DNA from 2 places in the Alicyclobacillus fodiniaquatilis genome. Region 1 is predicted to be linked to the other one. Evidence: a T-box and tRNA genes for the amino acid it is inferred to sense, from the RefSeq annotation. Region 1 holds a T-box; the other holds one or more tRNA genes.
What was found. The T-box of region 1 lies ahead of pheS (phenylalanine--tRNA ligase subunit alpha). A T-box ahead of a tRNA ligase gene usually reads a tRNA of that ligase, here a tRNA-Phe.
Positions count from the first base shown of each region.

Region 2: it encodes a tRNA-Phe, which carries the amino acid that the T-box ahead of pheS (phenylalanine--tRNA ligase subunit alpha) is inferred to sense. The anticodon was not compared.

Region 1 covers NZ_JBHUCX010000083.1:68,798-80,073, reverse strand. The annotation lists gene ACFSB2_RS19940 (GNAT family N-acetyltransferase) at 1-282, opposite strand, end outside; gene ACFSB2_RS19935 (RidA family protein) at 551-1,033, opposite strand; gene ppc (phosphoenolpyruvate carboxylase) at 1,307-4,021, shown strand; gene pfkA (6-phosphofructokinase) at 4,153-5,112, shown strand; gene ACFSB2_RS19920 (class I fructose-bisphosphate aldolase) at 5,148-6,215, shown strand; gene purE (5-(carboxyamino)imidazole ribonucleotide mutase) at 6,243-6,737, shown strand; gene purK (5-(carboxyamino)imidazole ribonucleotide synthase) at 6,727-7,908, shown strand; gene ACFSB2_RS19905 (hypothetical protein) at 8,068-8,202, opposite strand; gene ACFSB2_RS19900 (sensor histidine kinase) at 8,365-9,021, opposite strand; T-box leader at 9,421-9,669, shown strand; gene pheS (phenylalanine--tRNA ligase subunit alpha) at 9,711-10,760, shown strand; gene pheT (phenylalanine--tRNA ligase subunit beta) at 10,791-11,276, shown strand, end outside.
Region 2 covers NZ_JBHUCX010000005.1:44,326-55,601, reverse strand. The annotation lists gene ACFSB2_RS02105 (hypothetical protein) at 268-465, opposite strand; tRNA gene ACFSB2_RS02100 (tRNA-Tyr) at 688-772, shown strand; tRNA gene ACFSB2_RS02095 (tRNA-His) at 841-916, shown strand; tRNA gene ACFSB2_RS02090 (tRNA-Gln) at 920-994, shown strand; tRNA gene ACFSB2_RS02085 (tRNA-Arg) at 997-1,073, shown strand; tRNA gene ACFSB2_RS02080 (tRNA-Ala) at 1,081-1,156, shown strand; tRNA gene ACFSB2_RS02075 (tRNA-Asn) at 1,160-1,234, shown strand; tRNA gene ACFSB2_RS02070 (tRNA-Glu) at 1,241-1,315, shown strand; tRNA gene ACFSB2_RS02065 (tRNA-Val) at 1,358-1,433, shown strand; tRNA gene ACFSB2_RS02060 (tRNA-Met) at 1,437-1,512, shown strand; tRNA gene ACFSB2_RS02055 (tRNA-Phe) at 1,516-1,591, shown strand; tRNA gene ACFSB2_RS02050 (tRNA-Met) at 1,602-1,678, shown strand; gene ACFSB2_RS02045 (hypothetical protein) at 2,273-2,425, opposite strand; gene ACFSB2_RS02040 (alpha-L-fucosidase) at 2,699-3,988, opposite strand; gene ACFSB2_RS02035 (extracellular solute-binding protein) at 4,029-5,696, opposite strand; gene ACFSB2_RS02030 (extracellular solute-binding protein) at 5,874-7,523, opposite strand; gene ACFSB2_RS02025 (carbohydrate ABC transporter permease) at 7,622-8,524, opposite strand; gene ACFSB2_RS02020 (ABC transporter permease) at 8,541-9,503, opposite strand; gene ACFSB2_RS02015 (YdcF family protein) at 10,205-10,804, shown strand; gene ACFSB2_RS02010 (hypothetical protein) at 10,977-11,276, opposite strand, start outside.

The DNA of each region.
Region 1 (11,276 bases):
GACCAACGCCTTGGCAAGACCTTGATTTCTCATTTGTGGCGCAACTGCCAGTGTCCTGATTTCCGGAAACAAAGACGTGGTCGTAAGACCTTCGTAGGCGTCCGTATTTTCCTGCCAGAGCGCGACGCTGCCGACGATTTGGCCAGCGACCTCAGCAACGAGAATTTCAACATTTTCTCCTGGTCCTGTGTCTGACGAAATGGCTTGCTTAAACGCCTCCCAGTACGCTTGGCCGATGACTTTGGCGTATTCTTCATACGCTGTAATTCGCTGTTTTTGCACCAATGCTGCCTCTTCTGGCAGGCCATCAAATCACCATGATCCATTCCTCCTGCAGTGCGAACACTCACATTTCTTGATATAAAGTCCCGCAATTCAATGTACGGCCTCATCTCATTGGTTGATGCATTCATACAAGATTGGCGTGATTTGGCAACTTCTCTGTCAACATTATCATTTTTTTCGCCATAGATCATCGCTAAAATGGAGAACGTAGCAATCGTTCTATCCTTAGGTTATCTAGGAGGAGAACGGCCATCTGCGCTACGTGTTACTGGGTTCGGATAATCACTTCAGCCTCAATGACGACAGGCAAATTCAGCGGTGTTGCTACAACACCAGGCGCTGTGCGGGCATGCTTTCCCGCTTCGGGACCGTATAATTCGAGAATCAGGTCGGAAAATCCGTTCATCACGTGCGTGGTTTTGGTGAAACCCGGCACAGCGTTGACCATTCCTCGCGCAATCAGCCATGCTTCCACTCTGTCCAAATCGCCGATGGCCTGTTTTAAATTGCTTAAGATGTTGAGTGTCGCCAGACGTGCCGCTCGATATGCCTCAGCCTCAGATACATCCTGTGGCACTTTCCCAAATGGTCCAGTATATGTACCGTCAGCATGGACGGGGCCAGTTCCTGATACAAAAGCCCGATTTCCGTAGATTCGCACCCAGGCGAACGGGATCTTCAAATCTGTAGGCAGTTTTTGTTCCGGCAAAACCAGCCCTAATTTCGCTAATTTGGCTTCCACACGCATCTGATTTAATCTTCCTTTCGCAAATTTGTCAGTTTCAGAGGACATGCGCGATGTGGGAAAGAGAAAGAAGTGTGATGCTGCAGTGGCGACCAAGTACAAATACGGTTTCGCATTTGTGTCAGGGCTACTCCAGCATGGTGATCATACCACATTCAAGCGCGGAAAAATGGCAATTTTAAGCGGTGTGAGGTCTAGCGTTGCGTCACATGCCGTGTTCGGTTACGCTTGTATTACACGGATTTCGTGTTCAGGAGACGATTAGGAGGGAACAACTTGCAAACCGACGCGTCGTTACATAGAGATATTCGAATTCTCGGTGATCTACTAGGTGAAGTGGTTGTGGAGCAATGTGGTCAAGCGGTGTTTGATCACGTCGAAGCCATTCGCCGCGCGGCCAAGGCTTTTCGCCAGGAACCGACACAGGACACGCGCGCAGCGCTGCAGCGGCTGGTCGAGTCTGTGCCCGGGGACATGCGCAGCGATACCATTCACGCTTTTTCTGTCTATTTTCAACTAGTCAATCTGGCCGAGCAAAATCACCGTTTGCGCCGCCGCCGAGTCTATGAAAAGACGGAACAAGTTCAACGGGGGACCTTTGAAGAGGCACTTGTCAAGCTGAAAGAACGGGATATCGACAAACATGGGCTCGAACAGGTTTTGCACGAAGTGGGCATTGAACTGATTTTGACGGCGCATCCGACGGAAGCCCTGCGTCGGACAGTGCTTGACAAGCATACGAAAATATCCGCTTTGCTTGAGGCGATGGATGATCCACGCAAGACTTCGCGCGAACTCGAGCAACTGCGTGAACATATCCGCACCGAAATCATCGCCGTTTGGCAGACGAGGTCCGTTCGCAAAAAGCGGATTACGGTCATTGATGAGGTGCGCAATGGCCTTTATTTTCTAGACCAGATTCTGTTCGACGTCCTGCCTCAGGTGCACCAAAAACTGGCGCATGCGGTGGAAGAGACGTATGGGGATGAAAACATAGATGTGCCTGCCTTGATTCGCTTTGGTTCTTGGATGGGCGGGGACAGGGACGGAAATCCGAATGTGACGCATGATATCACCGCTGAGACGCTGAAATTGCACTTCGATTTGGCACTCTCCAAATACGAGGAGAGAATGCACGAATTGGCGCGCAATTTGAGCCCTTCGGTGGAGCGTGTGGGCGCCGACGCGGAACTGATGGCGTCGCTTGCCGAGCCGACGGATGAGCCGTATCGGGCAAAAATTGATTCGATGATTGAAAAACTGCAGAACACGCGCAAGCGGGTGCACGGACAAGTGATTTCCGGCGAAGATTACGCAAATCCACAAGCGCTTTTGGCCGATGTCGATATGATGATCCGCTCGCTTCGCAACCATCGCGGCGAACGCTTGGCAGGGATGTATCTGGAGCCGTTCCGCTTCCAGGTCAACTTGTTTGGTTTCCACATGTTGACGCTCGACGTTCGTCAACACAGCGGTGTGCACGAGCACGCCGTGGCGGAACTGTTCGACGTGGCTGGCTTAGGTGACTACCACTTGATGGACGAGGCGGAGCGGGTGCAAATGCTCTCCGACTGTTTGGCGTCCCCGCGGCCGATTCGCAATCCGTATCACGCGTATGACGAACAAACGACAGAGGCGTTGGCTGTATTTGATTGCATTCGCGACGGTCAGGCGCAGTTTGGCCAAGCGTGTGTGGAAGACTATCTTATTTCCATGACCCAAGGTACGAGTGACTTGCTGGAAGTCTTGTTGTTGGCCAAAGAGTGCGGTTTGTTTGGCTGGCCAGATGGACCGACGGATGCGCCGCAAAGCCGCTTGAATGTCGTGCCGCTCTTTGAGACCATCGAAGACTTGCAGGCAGCGCCAGCCATTATGACGGAACTGTTCGCCAATCCGGTCTATCGTCGTCATTTGGCAGCCCACGGGAATTTTCAGGAGATCATGCTCGGTTATTCGGATAGCAACAAGGATGGGGGCTATCTGACTTCCAACTGGTCGCTTTACACTGCACAGTGCGCGCTGCTGGATGCTGCAAAGTCATACGATGTGCGCCTGAAATTCTTCCATGGTCGCGGCGGTGCGCTCGGTCGTGGCGGCGGTCCAATTGAACAGAGTATTTTAGCGCAGCCGACAGGCGCTTTGCTCAGCCACGTCAAGATCACCGAACAAGGCGAAGTCATTTCGCAGCGGTACAGCCATCCTGGCATTGCCGAAAGGTCGCTCGAATCAGCTACCGCAGCAGTGCTCGTTGGCGCAACCAGGTCACTGGACGGGCAGACGGATGACGCCGCGCAAGCGTGGTCGGCGCTCTTAGCTGAAGCGTCGCAACTTTCATTTGAGGCGTACCGCGCGTTTGTATTTGGCGATGAATCGTTTCTCGATTATTTTCACATTGCCACCCCGGTCGACGAGATTGGCAAGCTGAATATCGGATCGCGGCCATCGAAGCGGACGCAATCTGCCCAAATTGAAGACTTGCGTGCCATTCCCTGGGTCTTCTCCTGGACGCAAAATCGCCATCTGTTGCCAGCGTGGTATGGTTTTGGCTTGGCAATGGAGCAATTGCTGCAAAAAGATAGCGCGACACTGGACCGCCTGCAGGAGATGTATCGGGAGTGGCCGTTTTTCCGGACGTTGATTGACAATCTGCAGATGGCTTTGGCAAAAGCCGACATGCTTGTCGCCCGTGAATACGCGTATCTCGCTGGTGACACAGGTGAGCGCTTGTTTGCGCAAATTGAGCAAGAATACAACCGGAGTCTTAAACTGGTGTTGCAGATCACTGGGTATGCGGAGTTGCTGGACAATAAGCCAGTCATCCAAGCGTCCATTCAATTGCGTAACCCATATGTAGATCCGCTGTCATTCTTTCAGGTTCGGCTCTTGCGTCAAATGCGTGAAGATGTCGACGAAGAGACAAAACAGGCTTTGCTTGCCGATGTGCTTCTGACCATCAATGGCATTGCCGCTGGACTGCGAAATACTGGCTGATTGCACAAGTCATCCATTGCAAGTTGCGCGTCTGTGTTCTACCATGTAGATATGGGCGCGCTTTAGTTAAATTTCAGTGGGACTTATTTTGTCATTAAGGGACAAATCCCGTCCCTATGGGGGTGGTCATCATCCGCAAGATTGGTGTTTTGACAAGTGGCGGCGATGCACCGGGCATGAACCCTGGTGTTCGTGCGGTCGTTCGCACCGCGATTTATCGTGGGCTCGAAGTCGTGGGTATCCGCCGTGGATATGCAGGTTTGTTAGACGGGGATTTGAAGCCGATGCAGTTGGAATCTGTCGGTGACATTATTCAGCGGGGTGGAACCTTCCTATACACGGCGCGCTGTCTTGAATTTTTGACAGAAGAGGGTCAGCGCCAGGGCTATGAACGGCTGCAAAAGGAAGGCATTGACGGCCTGATTGTGTTTGGCGGCGATGGCTCTTTCCGCGGTGCGCAAAAGTTGCACCAGCTTGGCATCAGGACCATCGGCGTCCCCAGCACCATAGACAACGACATCGGCGCGTGTGACGCGAACATCGGCTTTGACACGGCAGTGCAGACGGCGATTGAAGCGATTGACAAAATTCGCGACACGGCCACGTCGCACGAACGGACATACGTCGTTGAAGTCATGGGGCGCAGCGCTGGGCACATCGCGTTGGCGGCCGGATTGGCTGGTGGCGCAGAATCGGTGTTGATTCCAGAAGTTCCGTACAAACTTGAGGACGTTGTGGCTAAACTAAAGCGTGGCGTGGCGCGCGGCAAGAAGCATTCCATCATCGTCGTGGCGGAAGGCGCGGGCCAAGGGGGCGAGATCGGCCGCTATATCGAGCAGCACACTGGCTTTGACACGCGTGTCACAGTTTTGGGCCATGTCCAACGCGGCGGAGCGCCCAGTGCCGCTGACCGTGTGCTGGCCAGCCGTTTGGGTGCGCATGCAGTGGATCTGTGTCTGCAAGGGATCTCCGGCCATATGGCGGCGACCGTCAACCACGAGTTGACGTCAGTGCCGTTTGATGAGGTATTCGCATCACATCGCCAGCCGTCGCTGCCTGTTTATCAACTGGCAGACATCCTGTCCACCTAACTGTATTTATGACAACTTGAGGAGTGAATGATATCGTGATCGAACAAATCCGCGATTATTTAGGCAGTGAAGCAGAAAGCTTGTTGGGGCACAAGACGACGACCATTCCAGCGTCTTCCATCACTTCGCCTTCCCCGACCTATTTGGATGATGTGTTTACATACACCAACCGCAACAACCAAGTGTTGCGCAGTTTGCAGTCCCTGTATGGCACTGGCCGTTTGGCGAACACGGGCTACGTGTCCATTTTGCCGGTCGACCAAGGGATTGAGCACTCCGCTGGGGCATCCTTTGCCAAAAACCCAGCTTACTTTGATGCAGAAAACATCGTGAAACTGGCCATCGAAGGCGGCTGTAACGGCGTTGCATCCACGCTTGGCGTTCTGGCGCTCACGAGCCGCAAGTACGCGCACAAGATTCCGTACATTGTCAAAATCAATCACAACGAGATGCTGACACACCCGAACCAGTTCGACCAAGTGATGTTCGCTTCGGTAGAACAAGCTTGGGAGCTTGGCGCAGCTGGCGTTGGCGCAACCATCTACTTCGGTTCGCCGGAATCGACTCGTCAGTTGCAAGAAGTGAGCGAAGCGTTCCACCGCGCGCATGAACTCGGCATGTTCACCATTCTCTGGTGTTACCTGCGCAACGAAGCGTTTGTCAAGGATGGGGTGGACTACCATACAGCTGCTGATTTGACGGGCCAAGCGAACCACTTGGGCGTCACCATTGAAGCGGACATCATCAAACAAAAGCTGCCAACCGTCAACGGCGGCTACACGGCGTTGAACATGGGACAAAGCAGCTACGGCAAGACAGACAAGCGCATTTATACCGAATTGACGACAGATCATCCCATTGATCTCACCCGTTATCAAGTCGCGAACTGCTATATGGGCAAGATTGGCCTCATCAGCTCTGGCGGCGCTTCGGGCGACAACGACTTCGCAGATGCGGTCAAGACAGCAGTCATCAACAAGCGTGCAGGCGGCATGGGCTTGATCTCTGGTCGCAAGGCGTTCCAACGTCCGATGGCAGAAGGTGTACAGCTGTTGAATGTCATCCAAGATGTCTACCTGTGTAACGACGTTACGTTGGCATAACAAACGAAAGCAGGGAGGAGCCGCAGCATGAGCCAGGCGGTGGTTGGCGTCATTATGGGGAGTCAGTCGGATTGGGAGACGATGGCGCACAGTTGTCGTGTCCTGGACGAGCTTGAGATCCCGTACGAGAAGAAAGTGGTCTCCGCGCATCGCACCCCGGATTATATGTTTGAGTATGCGGCAAGCGCCAAAGCGCGCGGTCTTCGCGTCATCATCGCCGGTGCAGGCGGGGCTGCCCACCTGCCAGGCATGGTGGCGTCCAAAACGGATTTGCCGGTGGTTGGCGTACCTGTGAAAACGTCGACGCTGCAGGGACTTGAATCGCTGCTTTCCATCGTCCAGATGCCTGGCGGCGTACCGGTTGCGACCATGGCGATTGGTCGGGCCGGCGCCACAAATGCGGCGTTGTATGCGGCGCGCATCTTGGCGGTTGATGACGCTGCGTTGGCGGATCGACTTGCCGCTCGGCGCGCGCGCGTTGAGGCGGATGTGTTGGCGGGAGGCGAGCCAGGTGAAGTTTGATGGAACGAAGCCGTCGGCTGTGAAACCACCTGCGACCATCGGCATCCTGGGCGGAGGGCAATTGGGGCGCATGATGGCATTGGACGGCCGCAAGATGGGCTATCGCTTTGCTGTTTTGGATCCGACCGCAGACTGCCCGACAGCACAAGTCGCGGATGAACACGTTATCGCCGCGTTTTCTGATGTCGAGGCGGCCTCGCGGTTGGCGGAACTGGCGGATGTGGTGACATACGAATTCGAAAATGTGGACGCCGCCGTGGCATCTGCATTGGAGACGTCGAGTCGCGTGCCCCAAGGAAGCCAACTGCTTGCTTTGACACAGCATCGCGTGCGCGAAAAATCGGCTTTGGCCGCGCAAAGCTTGCCCGTCACACCGTTTGTGCCCCTTCGCGATCTCGCGGACATCGAGCAGGCGACGAGCCAACTCGGTGAAAAATTGGTGATCAAAACAAGTCGTGGCGGCTATGACGGCAAGGGTCAATGGATGGTGCGGCAGGCAGAGGATATCGAGCGTTTTCGCGCGGAATGGGAAGCCGTTTTAACGCAGGAAAGCAGTTCATCTGACGCCGAGGCGCCGCTCATCGCCGAGCAGTTTGTCCCGTTTGTGGGGGAACTGTCGGTCATCGTGGCGCGCAACGAAAATGGTCAGGTTGCGGTTTTTCCGCCTGCAGAAAACATACACGAAAATCACATTTTGCACTTGTCTATCGTTCCGGCGCGTTACAGTGACGCCATATTGGCGCGGGCGGTTGAGCTGGCCGAACAGGTGGCGGAACGGCTTGATGTCGTCGGCTTGGTTGCGGTGGAGATGTTCGTCGGGCAGGGTGATAGCCTGTTTATCAACGAATTGGCGCCGCGTCCGCACAACAGCGGCCATTACACGATGGACGCCTGTGTCACAAGCCAGTTTGAGCAGCATATTCGGGCGGTGTGCAATTTGCCGCTTGGCGATACTCGCTTGCTCACACCCGTGGTCATGGTCAATATTCTGGGACAGCATCTGGATGCGGTTCTTGAAATGGTGGACAAGTTACCTGGTCATGTGAAGTTGCATTTGTACGGGAAAGCGTCGTCGCGGCGGGATCGCAAAATGGGTCATTTGAACGTGCTTGCAGACAGTGTGGATGAAGCGCTGGGCACCATTCGCGGACTGCAGATTTGGGATGTTTGAGATGAGTGGGTTTGGCAGCAAACCTGACGCGTAGTCGGTTTTGCTTTTCCGGACTCATGAGCGCGTTGTGAGCATGCCGTGATAATTCATGAAAACAAAGAACTGCCTCCAGTTGGCTTTCAACCGGAGGCAGTTCTTTGTTTAATGGGCGTCTGTTCGTCAATAGGCGCCGCCAGGGGTTGCAGTTGCAGTTCCAGTTGTTCCACCGAAGGCAGGCACTAGCAAGAAGAACAAAACAAAGATGATAAGGAACACGACCGCCCATTGCGTATAGCCACCAAAAGCACCGTACATATTAGCCCCTCCTTGTTGCGATTTGCGGCGTTTCGCCGCCGAACACAGTGTTAGGATATGTGCACAGTGGATGAGGGACCACGATATACACCCAGATTTCGTTGGATTCGCCCGATTAGGCAAGCGCCGAGTCATTAGGCCGCACGTCAGCATACGGTTCAGTCACATTTGTGGAATTTCGATGGTGAACGTGCTTCCTTCGCCAATGGTGGATTCAATGCGAAGTGTGCCGCCGAGCAGTTCCGCCCGCTCCCGCAAGCCGAGAATGCCATAGCGGCCTTGCGGAATGGCATGGGTATCAAACCCCTTTCCGTTATCCGTGACGGAGACGCGCCATGCGCTAGGTTGGTAGGTGAAGCGAACTTGAATGTGGGTCGCTTCCGCGTGTTTGTGCACATTATTGAGCATTTCTGTAATCAGTCGAAACACAATCATCTGTTTCGCCGCACTGAACTGAAAGTAAGTCGCATCGTCTGACTCCACTTGGATGCGGACATTCCATTCGCGCGCAAACCGATGGCAGAGTTCACGTGTGGCCTGGATGACGCCAAGTTCGTCAATGCTGATGGGCCGCAAATCGAAGATCAGGCGGCGAATTTCGTTGACAGCCTGGAGGATGCCGTGGTTGACTTTGTCGATCTCGCTCGAAGCCATCTCTGGCCGATTTACTAGCAGACGCTGAATGAGATTCAATCGCATACTCAAGTTTGTCAGTGCTTGCGCTGGTCCGTCGTGCAGGTCACGGGCGATGCGCCGACGTTCTTCCTCCACCATGCGGATGGCGTGATCAATCGGGTCGACAGGGGTGTGTGCGGTCACGTCTCACGCGCCTCCTTTGTCCGAATGGCTATATTGCTATGCTGAATATAAAGTCGATACCTATGCGTGTGCTATCCGCGATGCCTTGATATGTATGATATTTCCATGATGCTGGTGGCGCGGGGGATCACGGATGGCGGTCTAACGTCAAGTGTACTACAATTGGAAGAAGTCTGCGCGTGGTTGGGTTGCTTCCAAGTCTTGATTTGCGTATAATCTACCCTGAAAATACAGTCGATACCTATGCGTGCGCCATCCGCGATGCCTCAATTGACTGACATTTTCATGATTCTGCTGGTGCGGGACGCATCACGGATGGCAGACTATCCAGCAAATTAGATTGACACCTTGGTGTTGCGCTATTGCGTAACGCACATCACATTTACAAAAATGGATATGCAAATGGCTTAGATGAGGCCAGTAGAGCAGCTTCAGACTCCACAGGGAGGCACACCAAGACTGGAAGTGTGCTGTGTCTATCTGTTTGAAATTCACCTCGGAGCCGCAAGGCTGAAGCATCAATACAGTAAGCTTTGCCGGATACCTCGCACGGTTTTGGAATGAGGTATGCCGTTATCGAATGAAGTTGGGCGACTGTTTTACACATGTCGCCAATTAGGGTGGTATCGCGAGCAACTCGTCCCTATTTCGGGGCGGTTGCTCTTTTTTGTATACAAGGAGGGGCACCCATGGATTTTCCGGCGCTAAAAGCGCATTTAAGCGCAATACAAACGGAAGCAGAGACGAAATTACAGGACATTGCAGATACGAAGGCGTTGAACGAGTGGCGCGTTTTGTATCTTGGCAAAAAGAGCGAGATGACCGGGTTATCCAAACAGATGGGTCAACTTGAGGCCAGTGAAAAACCGCAATTTGGCCAATCGCTCAATCAGGTTCGCCAAGCGTTGGAAGCGAAGTGGAATGATAAGCGCGAGGCGCTGGCGGCTGCGGAGCAAAGCGCGCGATTGATGGCTGAAACCATCGACGTTACGTTGCCGGGCCGCAGGGCGAATTTTGGCGCAATGCATCCCATCTCCAAAGTGATTCGCGAAATCGAGGACGTTTTTCTCGGCATGGGCTTTTTGATTGCGGATGGTCCGGAAGTGGAAACGGATAAATACAACTTTGAAATGCTCAATCTGCCGAAGGATCACCCGGCGCGGGACATGCAGGACACGTTCTATATCACTGAGGAATTGTTGATGCGCACGCACACTTCACCGATGCAAGTGCGCACCATGGAGCGGTTGGCGCCACAAGTGCCTGTCAAAGTGCTGGTGCCAGGTCGCGTATATCGCCGCGATGAGGACGATGCGACCCATTCGCACGCTTTCACCCAAATTGAGGGGCTGGTTGTGGGCGAGGGTATTCGCATGAGTGATTTAAAAGGCACGTTGGAGCAGTTCGCACGTGCCCTGTTTGGTGAACATCAGCAAGTTCGCTTGCGACCGAGCTTTTTCCCTTTTACCGAACCGAGCGCCGAAGTGGATCTCATCTGTGTACAGTGTCAAGGCGAGGGCTGCCGCGTTTGCAAGCAAACTGGTTGGATTGAAATTTTAGGCTCGGGCATGGTGCATCCACGCGTGTTGGATATGGCCGGGTATGATTCGAGTCGTTATACGGGCTTTGCCTTTGGCATGGGCGCTGAGCGTGTTGCAATGCTCAAGTACGGCATTCCGGACATCCGCCAATTTTACCAAAATGATTTACGCCTGCTTTCGCAGTTCGCGACGATTTGACAATCTGTACAACAGCTTGGAGGTGGCCCAGTGAAGGTTTCTTATCAATGGCTATGTGAATACATCGATTTAACAGCATATACACCCGCAAAATTGGCGGAAATGCTCACCGCCGCTGGTCTGGCGGTCGATGCGGTGGAACTGCGCCATCAAGGCGTAGAAGGCGTCGTAGTTGGACTTGTGACAGAGATGGAAGACCATCCGGATGCAGACAAATTACATGTGTGCCAAGTGGATGTTGGCGGATCAGAACCATATCAAATTGTCTGTGGTGCGCCAAATGTCAAACCAGGCCTGAAAGTGCCTGTTGCGCTGCCTGGCGCCAAACTGCCTGGCGGTGTCACCATCAAGCGCGCCAAACTGCGTGGTGTCACCAGCAATGGCATGCTCTGCTCCGCAGCGGAAATCGGCTTGGATACACGTTTGTTGCCAACCCATGCGACAAGCGGTCTCTATTTGCTGCCAACGGATGTGCCGATTGGTGAAGATATCGTCAAGGTTCTGCATCTCGATGAT
Region 2 (11,276 bases), on a different contig from region 1:
CAAGGCGTGGCTGTGTGTTTAGTTTTCAAGGTACCAATTTGAAGCCAAAACTGCTTGACTTCATGCCATGCATCAGACAAGCTAAACCCGAATGATGCTGGGCTTGTTTGCCGCCGCTGTCTTAGCGACGTTTGCTATCTTAGCACGCCTTTCAAATCCGAGTCAAGCATCTTTTTATCTTTTTTTATTTGTGCATCAAAACTACCGAGTTTTATCTATAATGTATAGCTCACTGATAGTGATTTCACGACTTATAGTATGAGGTTCTCACAACACCTTATTGTACAGATTTTCACTCTTGTTATTGCTGACCATCATGGCTTCAACACCAATTTGCAATATTAAAATGTCCTGTTCACTGTCGACTGCCTGCATGATTTTCAACATGAGATTCTGCACAGGGATTCCAATCACATAGTACAATGGCCCATGACCAAATGCACACCCTCCATCATGCAAGGACACGTCAATCACATTCGGATCGAACCAACAGCGTATTGTAGAGACTTTAAAAATGAACTGCGCATGGGGAAATAATGACCGTATATATAGGAAGTGATTTTTTAAATGTGGCTGTACAGAACAAAAAGTGAAAAAAATATCTGGATTGGTCTTGACTTCGCCAAATAGCCCGTGGTATCTTACTCAATGCGCGCTGCGAGTGTTTCGCGACGCTGCGAACGACACGGAGGGGTACCAAAGTGGCCAAATGGAGCGGACTGTAAATCCGTTGCGGAATGCTTCGTAGGTTCGAATCCTACCCCCTCCACCATCTGCAATTGTGCTTGTAGATTGCATAGTTAATGCAAATGTGGGCATGATGGGCAGATATACAATATGGTGAGTATGGCGAAGGGGTTAACGCACCGGATTGTGATTCCGGCATACGTGGGTTCAATTCCCACTACTCACCCCATATTGGGGAATAGCCAAGCGGTAAGGCAACGGTTTTTGGTACCGTCATGCGAAGGTTCGAATCCTTCTTCCCCAGCCATTGTGCCCTTAGCTCAGCTGGATAGAGCGTTTGACTACGAATCAAAAGGTCGGGAGTTCGAATCTCTCAGGGCACGCCAGTTTCGTGGGGGTATAGCTCAGCTGGGAGAGCACCTGCCTTGCAAGCAGGGGGTCATCGGTTCGAATCCGTTTACCTCCACCACTTTCCTCGATAGCTCAGCGGTAGAGCATCCGGCTGTTAACCGGAGGGTCGTAGGTTCGAATCCTACTCGGGGAGCCAGCGCACGGCCCCATGGTCAAGCGGTTAAGACACCGCCCTTTCACGGCGGTAACGCGGGTTCGAGTCCCGCTGGGGTCACCATTTGTGGACTTTGTACTAAACCACAATTACATATGATAACATGGACGTTTAGCTCAGTTGGGAGAGCATCTGCCTTACAAGCAGAGGGTCGGCGGTTCGAGCCCGTCAACGTCCACCACGCCGCGGGGTGGAGCAGTTGGCAGCTCGTCGGGCTCATAACCCGAAGGTCGCAGGTTCAAGTCCTGCCCCCGCAACCACAAGGCTCGGTAGCTCAGTCGGTAGAGCAGAGGACTGAAAATCCTCGTGTCGGCGGTTCGATTCCGTCCCGAGCCACCATTAAGGTCATGGCGGCGTAGCTCAGCTGGTTAGAGCACACGGTTCATACCCGTGGAGTCGGTGGTTCGAGTCCACTCGCCGCTACCATAATTGATTTGACAGGGTTTTGCGCTTTATGTGTACCGTGTGGTCGTTGCGAGACACGGTTCCACTCACCAGAAACCACTTGTTTCTTGAGACTATTCAAGAAGGAAGTGGTTTTTTTATTGATCAAATTTGCAATTAAAGATTGTTTTGTCTTCTGCGCCGCACTCGCCTTTTTAGCATGTTCCGCTCTCTCCCTAAGATCAATCATGTTCTTCTCTCCAAGTAGTGAGAAAATACGACTTACGTCTGCACCAGACAATGGCGGGCTTGGATATTCGTTCTTGAGCCTAATCAACTTTCTCTCCATAAACTCTGTCAACAGGATTCCGTATATCAAGTTCAATTCGGCGAGATCGCCGTAGTCAAGCCTCACCATTTGACGCAGATACCTCATGAATTACTCTATTTTCACTGTCGATCACTGATGGCCCATGTCTCTGTTTGTCCGATTTACGAGAACGATGCGCAAAGAAGAAACTTCTCAAACTTATAGGTAGAACCACCATCAGGAAATGGCCAGATTCGCCTTAAGAGTAACTCAATATCCAGATGGATTACCAAATACATCCTACCACACGCTCATACACATCTCGATCACAATGCCTGCCCCGAAACTAAAGCGCGCACCTCGTTGCCGCGCCATTCTCGATGTGCTGATTGATTGACGTTTGCACGATTCCAGCTGGTTACAAAATACACCACAGATGACGCGCGAAAAGGGAAAAGGGCAAATTCATCTGATCTCATGCCAGCTTTCCGCCACATTCGACATTGTGCTGTCCACCCGCGTCTTGCACAAATGACCTGTATGTATGTCGTTTGCCGTTCAACAAAACGGCACAGGAGGGATGCGCGTTTCTCATCCTACCCTGCGCCGCTATCCGTAAAGGGTTGTTGCTCCGGTCGCCCCTGCCCATCAGTAGTGTTGATTGGCGAGCATTCCCATCGACCACTTGCATGAATACGCAAAAAGCATATTTTGCGCTGCCCGATTGCTTGCCGCCTATACTTTAAGCGCTTTCACTTCAAGAACAACTCCACTACTGGCACCGCCACGTCAGGTCTCTGAATCGGCAGTTCCAAAATGACATTGCCCGCTTCTACGGAAGCGCCATGTGGAACATTCACGCTTTCCACAGCTTCCCCAAATTGAATTTCAGACGCGTCATTCAAAAATTGAGCGTACTTCACGCGGCCAGCCAACCCCGGCAATTGAATGTGCTTGAACGGCCATGAAAAAATGTGCAAATACAGGCGATCCCCCCGCTGTGTGTAGCGACAATCAGGCGGCGCGGTAAATTCGCTGTTTGTGGCGCCGTAGATGGAGCGCGAGTGTAGACGCATCCACTTCCCGATGCCGCGCAATGTCTCCAGTGCGCGCTCATCGATCTCACCACGGGCATTCGGCCCGACGTTGAGCAGCAGATTGCCGCCCTTTGACACCGTGTCAATCAGCATTTTTACGAGAAGATCAACTGATTTCCAATCGAGATTATCTCTATCGTATCCCCAACTGCCATTGAGCGTTTGACAAGCCTCCCAGATCACCGGTTTGCCGTCTTTGAGTATCAATCCGCTCGGTTGATACTGCTCTGGTGTACCCACGCCTCTGTCGAGATCGAGCCGGTCATTGATTAGGATGTTTGGCTGGAGCTCAAGCACCATTTTCTCCAACGCTGCAGATTGCCAGTCATCTGCCCCTTTGCCCTTGGACCAACCCCAATTTTCTCGCGCATAGGAGAAATCGAACCATAAATAATCCACTTTTCCGTAATTCGTCAACAGTTCTCTCACTTGACCATGCAGGTACGCCGCATATTTCTTGATATCCCGTTCAGCGGCTTGCCGCTTAAACGCTTCATCGTCGCGCTGAGGGTGAAGTCCATCCACAGGAAACTCCGGATGATGCCAATCAATGAGCGAGTGATAAAAGCCCACCTTCAGCCCTTGCTCGCGAAACGCATCGACCATGGGACGCAGCAAATCTTTTTGGACAGGCGTGTTCGTCGCCTTGTAATCGGTCAACTGTGAATCCCAGAGCGCAAATCCCTCGTGGTGTTTCGTCGTCACGACAAAATACTTCATACCCGCGTCTTTGGCAGCTTCGGCCCATACCTGCGGATTGTACAAATCGGGATCGAAATGCTCAAAGTATTGATTGTACTTATCTGGGTGAATGCGCTCCCGATTCATAACCCACTCATGCCGGGCTGCGGCTGAATATAAACCCCAGTGGATGAACAGCCCAAAGCGATCATTCAACAACCAACTGGGATCTCCATACTGCTCTGGCCATAGATAATCTGTCACATTGCTTCCCTCCTCAACATATGCGTGAATGCGATTCTTGTCACTTGAGTGATTCCAGGAATTTCACATCTTTTGGATCCGGTTGATATTGACTCGTGTCAAACGGTTTGCCCATTGCGCTTTGTGACATCTTGATGTACTGATCCAAGCCGAGGTTTTCGACACCTTGCACATATGTGTTCCAATCCTTATCAATGGATTTCGATCCGACAATGAATTCGCTCGTCCATTGGTTCACGAAATTATCGATGTTGGTTTGGTACATTGCGTACTGCTGGTTTTCCGCAGTGGGAATCCAGACATTCCCTGGGTATACTTCCGGCGGTTGATGACCTGCGTAATTTTTCTCAGTCTCCAACTGAAGCAGACTGCTGGTCAAGCCACTGGGCGAATATGGAGGAACTGCGACGCCACCGTTTCGCCAGATTTCGGATTGGTCGATGGGACCCATCTGATCCCAGCCTTCATTTTGCTGCGATCCGCCGTTGTAAAACTTGTTCCAGTCGGTGTTGAACAACGCTTGTTTTCCGTCTAGACCGAGCTGGCCCTTCTTCGCAGGAGTCCAGTATTTACCGCTCGGCCCGAAGTCTAGCATTTGTGTTCCTTCTGGTGTCCAGATGAAATTCAATAACTTCATCATCTGAATCTCTTCGGTCTTGGATGCCTTATTGGTAATGGCAAAAGACGCGCCACTTGGAACCGGTGAATAGAAGGTGGCATACTGCACACCATTCGGACCTTTCAACGGCGCCATGGTCGCCCAATTTTTAATAATGGATGGAACGCTGGTGACGGCGGCAAAATTCCCTTCAGGAACCATCGCCACCTTGTTTTGAGCGACCTCTCTGTCCACGATGCTCTCTTTTTGACTAAACGCCTGACGATCCAACAAGCCTTGGGTGTACAGACTGTGAATATACTCGAGCCCCTGCTTCCATTGATCTTGAATCGGCGCGAAGGTGATTTTCCCGTTATTCACGTCGAAATAATCTGACCCATCGTCGTAAATAAACGAGTTCATCAGAAATGTCGTCGGATTTCCGTTCCATCCATCTGTGTCACCTGTCAGTGGTGTAATGCCATGTTGTTTCAGGGCTTCGAGCGTTTGCGTAAATGCTTGCGTTGTCGTCGGCACCTGTAATCCATATTTCTTTAACAACGCGCTGTTAATCCAGAGCTTAGAGGACCACATGCAGTGAAAACAATAATTGTAGCCCGGGAGCGCATAAATATTTCCATCCGGTGCAGTCACATCTTGTTTCAACCCTGGATCAGTTTGTATGGCCTTTTCGAGATTGGGTGCATATTGTTTGATCAGATCATTCAAGGGAACCAAGATTCCTTGTTGTGAATACTTCAATACATCCGCATTGGAGAACGATCCACTCCAAAATACGTCTGGATAATCTCCGCTCGACAGGAGCAAAGACTGTTTTGTCGCCACGTCGCTGCTCGGAACTTGCACCCAATTAATTTTGATGTTGAATTTCTTCTCCACATATTTTGTAAACCAGTTGGTATTCAGATTGATGATGTCGCCGCCTGGAGAAGCGAACATCGAGACCGCAGTGACGCCGCCTGATGACGAATTCGACGATGTATTCGCTGGAGAGTTGGACGAGGGACTACTGCACGCAGTGACGCCAAAGACCAGAACTGCGGCCATCCCCGCTGAAGAGACAAATTTTTTAGAAGTTTTTCGTTTCAAAACACCTGACCTCCTCATATCGCTCCAAATACGTTCCCTTATCGCTCACCAGGCCCCCGGTATACGGGTCACATGGATGTATTTGATTCACAAGGTCGGCTTGGTGATGCATTTCTTGACTGTCCCACTCCTCACCCCCCTTCAAAAATGGCTTCATGTCTCACGCGCTGATTTCACTCATTGGAGAGACTCTAAAAATTGAATATCTTGTGGATCTGATTGAAACGAACTGGTATCGAACGGCTTTTTCATGGCATCCTGCGACATCTTGAGATACTGCGCCAAATCCAGATTGTTCAAACCTTGTACGTATGTGTTCCAGTCTTTGTCGATGGATTTGCTGCCGACAATAAACTCGCTCGTCCACTGTTTTACGTAGTTGTCAATATTGGTTTGATCCAATGCGTATTGTTGGTTTTCGGCGCTTGGAATCCAAACACCGTTGGGATACACCTCTTTTGGTTGATGCCCGGCGTAATTTTTCTCCGTCTCCAGTTGCAAAAGACTTTGTGTGATGCCGGTATAAGAGTACGGCGGAGCCGCGACATCGCCATCGCGCCATACCTCGTTTTGATACATCGGACCCATTTGGCTGTAACCCTCGTTTTGCGGCTTGGTCAATTTACCCCAATCTGTCTTAAAGAGCGCTTGTTTGCCGTTCAGCCCTTTTTGCCCCTTCTTGGCTTTCGTCCAGAGGTTCCCTTCCGGCCCAAAATCAAATACCTGGTTCCCCATCGGCGTCCAAATGAAGTTGAGTAGCTTCATCAACGCGATCTCCTGAGCTTTGGTCGCTTTGTTGGTGATTGCAAACGTAATACCACTTGGACCATTGCCGCTGAATGCCGCGTACTGAACGCCATCTGGTCCCTTCAAAGGAGGCACTGTCAGCCACTGTTTATAGTTGTTGCTTGTCGCTGTGTAGTTCACAAAGACCGCCGAATCCCCACCAGGCGCAGCGCCGACCTTCCCAGCGGCGACTTCACGCTGCAAAATACTCGTTTGCTGGCTGTATACCTGGTGATCCAATAAACCCTCTGCATACAAGTTGTGGATATACTCCAGACCTTGCTTCCATTGGGGTTGAACGGGCGCGAACGAAACTTTCCCGTTGTTCACATCGAAGTAATCTGTGCCGTCGTCATAGATGAATGCGTTCATCAAAAATGTCGTGGGGTCGGAATTCCAGCCATCTGTTGATCCGGATAACGGCGTGAGGCCGTGCTGTTTGAAAACCTGCAGCACGTGGGTGAATTCCTGCGTCGTCGTCGGCATTTGCAGACCGTATTTTTGCAACAGCGATGTGTTTATCCAAAGTTTATTGGACCAATCGCAGTGGAAACAGTAATTGACACCAGGCAGACCATAGATGTTGCCATCTGGCGCCGTCACGTCCTGCTTTAGGCCGGGAAACGTCTGAATGCCTTTCCAAACATTCGGCGCATATTGTTTGATCAAACTGTTTAAGGGCACAAGAATTCTTTCCTGTGAATACTTCAGGACATCTGAATTGGAGAAAGAACCGCTCCAAAAGACATCTGGATAGTCGCCACTCGATAAAAGCAATGACTGTTTCGTCGCCACATCACTGCTGGGCACCTGTACCCAATTGATTTGAATGTTAAACTTTTTTTGGATATATTTCGTAAACCAATTCGTCTGCAAATTCATACCTTCTGATGGAGAAGCAAAGAAGGAAATGGTGTTTGAAGCGGACGAACCGGAAGAATTGGATGTATTGCCCTGATTGCTGCTGCAGCCAGTGACACCGATTCCTAGAATGGCAATTGCGGTAGATAAGGACAGCTTCTTTACATGCAGCGACTTCAAGTTCATTTCCCCCTATTTATCTTTGATTTCCAGCAAATTAACGGTTTAAATGGACGAGCATGCAATTCAAATGCTGGCGCGACGGCCCACCGGGATCGCTACTCTTTCACCGACCCAATCATCACGCCTTTTACGAAATATTTTTGTGCCAGCGGGTACATCAACAATACAGGCACACTCGCAACGACAATCAGGGAGTACTGCAGCAATGTCTTCATATCCTGAAACAACTTTAACTGCTCCGGCGAAAGATTCATCGACGACATCGAAACATTGTTCAGAATCAAAATCTCGCGCAAAACCAGTTGCAGAGGATAAAGACTCTGCGAATTCAAAAAAATCAGGGCATTAAAATACGAGTTCCACTGTCCCACTACAGACCAGAGCACCAAAACAGCGATGATGGGCTTTGATAGCGGTAACACAATCCTCACTAAGAAATTGATATCACTACAACCATCTAGTTCCGCCGCCTCATATAGATCCTCCGGAATCGTGGATTGGAAAAAACTTTTGGCCACAATGACAGAAAACACACTCAAAGCGCCCGGAATGATCATAGACAGACGCGTATTCAGCAATCCCAATGATTTGACCAACAAGTAGAACGGAATCAGACCGCCGCTGAACATCATGGAAAAAAGCAATGCCCACGTAAAAAATTTACGGCCGTAAAAATCCTTTTTCGACAGTGGGTAAGCCATCATGATTGTCAACACGACGCTTAAAATAGAACCACAGACCGTGTAGATGATCGAATTGAGATAACCCGTCCAAACCTCCGGGTAGCGAAAGACGCCCATATATCCATCTAAAGTCGGCTGTACTGGCCACAGCCAAACCTTCCCTGCAATGACGGCAGAAGCAGAGCTAAATGATGAACTAAATACATAGATGAGCGGATAGGCAACGATGATCATAATGACGCTCAGGAAAACGTATATCGCAACCAGAAAAACCCGATCCCCCATGGATTCCCGTACAGCGGTAGATGCGCTCATGCTGATTTCTCTCCTTTCAAAACAGACTTGTCTCAGAGACTTTTCTGGCCACAAAATTGACAATCAGGATGAGAATGAAACCAACCGCCGAATTCAGCAAGCCAACCGCAGCGGAAAAGCTGAAATTTGCATCGACCAACCCCATTTTGTAAGTGTAGGTAGAGATGATTTCTGAGGCGCTGAGGTTCAGCGAATTCTGCAACAGAAAAGCCTTTTCAAATCCAACGCCCAAAATGCCGCCAACGGAGAGAATGAACAGGATGATGATGGTCGGCCGTATCGCAGGCAGATCTACGTGCCATATTTTCTGCAATCGTGACGCACCGTCGATCTTCGCCGCTTCATACAGTTCCGGATTCACGTTCGCCAATGCTGCCAAGTAAATCACAGCGCCATAACCAGTTTCTTGCCAGACACCAGACCAGACATACAGTGAGGGAAAAGCTTTAGAGCTTCCCAAGATGTTAGGGACATTGTGAATCCCAAGCACTTGAGCGATTTGACCCAAAAGGCCTGCGGAGGGAGATAGGATGATCTCCATGATGCCAACCATGACTACAGTAGAAATAAAATACGGAGCATACGTAAACATCTGCACAACGCGCTTAAAACGTTCATGCTTGACTTCGTTTAGGGAAAGCGCCAGGATGAGCGCTGTCGGCGTTCCGACGAGCAAGGAATAAATACTGATGGTCAGCGTATTGCGAATCACTGGCCAAAAATATGGAGAGTGATAGAAAAAAGAGAATTCCTGCATGCCAATCCACGGACTGCGCCAGATCCCCTGGACTGGATTGTAGTTGCGAAAAGCAATCTGGACACCGACCATAGGCACGTAATTGAATACCACCAGAAAAGTGAACGGTAACACAATTACCAAATACAATTGCCAGTGTCGCCTGATTTTTTTGATGACTTGACGAGTCCCCACTTTAGAAACCTTTTTTACCTGTGTTTCCGTAGCATGTACGATCACCATATCACCACCAATGATATCTTTGAGAATCGAGGACAAAAGCCACATCCACAAAAAGCATGGTCTGTAAAACACCGAATTGCATGGTCTTCAACTCACCTATTTGCGTCATGGAACAGATTCATCCAGTCACCTCCTCACAGAAAGCACACGGGAAGAACAAAGGTAAACGTTTTCATTTGGTGTGAATTTAAACTGACGAGCATTTTGACTCCGTTCATTCAACGGCTGACTATTTGTCTAAAATTCCGCCCCCCTCATCTACATAAGGGTTCTTGACCTTATTCATTTCATTCAAGCGGAAAAGCAATACCACATTCTCCTAATGTACAAAGCAAAATTCGCATTAAAAACAGGTTAACAATAACACATTAATGATTTGCTGACAACCACCTTCTTGATACATATCTTCCCTCTGTATACCTGAAGCGCTTGCCCCCTAATATATTTCCTTGCCAGCGAATTCAGGACTACACTTAATATCGATGGTAATCTAAAATGGCAAAAAAATTCTAGAAACCGTCGTCACAATGTGAATGTACACAAACGTCCACATCAACGTGATCGCCAACCACACGGCTCCCCAAACAGGGCGCCTTGTCTTGAATAGATATACGGCCAATGTGAGTGTGGTACTGTGGCCGTGTTGCTGCGCATCGCGACGGCATAGGGTGATGGAGAATCCAACCGCAGGAGGGACAACCGTGCTCATCTCCAATATTGAACCTGAAAAGTTGTCACGAGCGCAAATCACAAAGCTCATATTCGATGGTATTTGTGACGACGGTCAAAACGGAGACTGTATCTTCGTTTTCGGGGGTGGGCGTACAGAGCGGGTTGAAAAGGCCGTTGAACTGCATCAATCCAAGCGGGCGCCACTGATATGCATGACAGGAGGAAGTCGTTACGGCCAGACCATCCCTGCAGAGGCCATCACCATGCGCAAGTGGGCGATTGAACAAGGCATCCCCGCATCAGACATTCTTGTCGAAACAGAATCAAACCACACGACAGAAAATGTACTTTGCTCGCTATTGGTGTTGGATCGCGCCGTTGGCCTGAATCACATCCGTCGTCTGCTCGTTGTCAGTTCCCCCTCACACATGCGACGTTGTTGGTTAACGCTGCAAACCTACATGCCCCATTGGATCGAATATACGTTGTGTCCAGCGGATGGTCCTTATGAGAGAAGAGACAACTGGTGGACCACAGAGCGCGGAAAGAGATGGGTATGGAAAGAAGTGACGTCACTCGTCAAATACGTGCGGGCTGGTCATATCATCGACGCAGAGGTTTTGCTTTGAACAGCGGATAAATGAGGGGGAGCTTGGCATTCCCTAAGATCACGAAAAGACGGCTTTCGCCGTCTTTTCGCTTATAGGTTACCGATGCTCCGACTTGACGAAAAAATTTTCGTTTTGTTGGCACATCAACTCCTATGAAAGTATTATCCCCTGCACTTTGCAGGTTATGCATCTAAATTGAATCGTCAATCTCATGCCCCAAGCCGTATTTCTCCAACATGCGACTGACGATGACGTAATCTACGTCGATGGACTTAAAGAAACGAATGGCATCTTGAAAAGCCGCTTTGCGCGATACGGTTCCATGCGCATAATTGTCGGCAGCAGCCATCGTTTCCAAAGACAGCGCTTTTGCCAGTGCTGCCCGCTCGCGAATCACTTCAAACTGTTCCGTTGCCGCCGGGCGAATACACAGATCAATGATTAAATTTTCACGTGGAATGCCTGCCTCGTCGAACCAACCGAGCATATG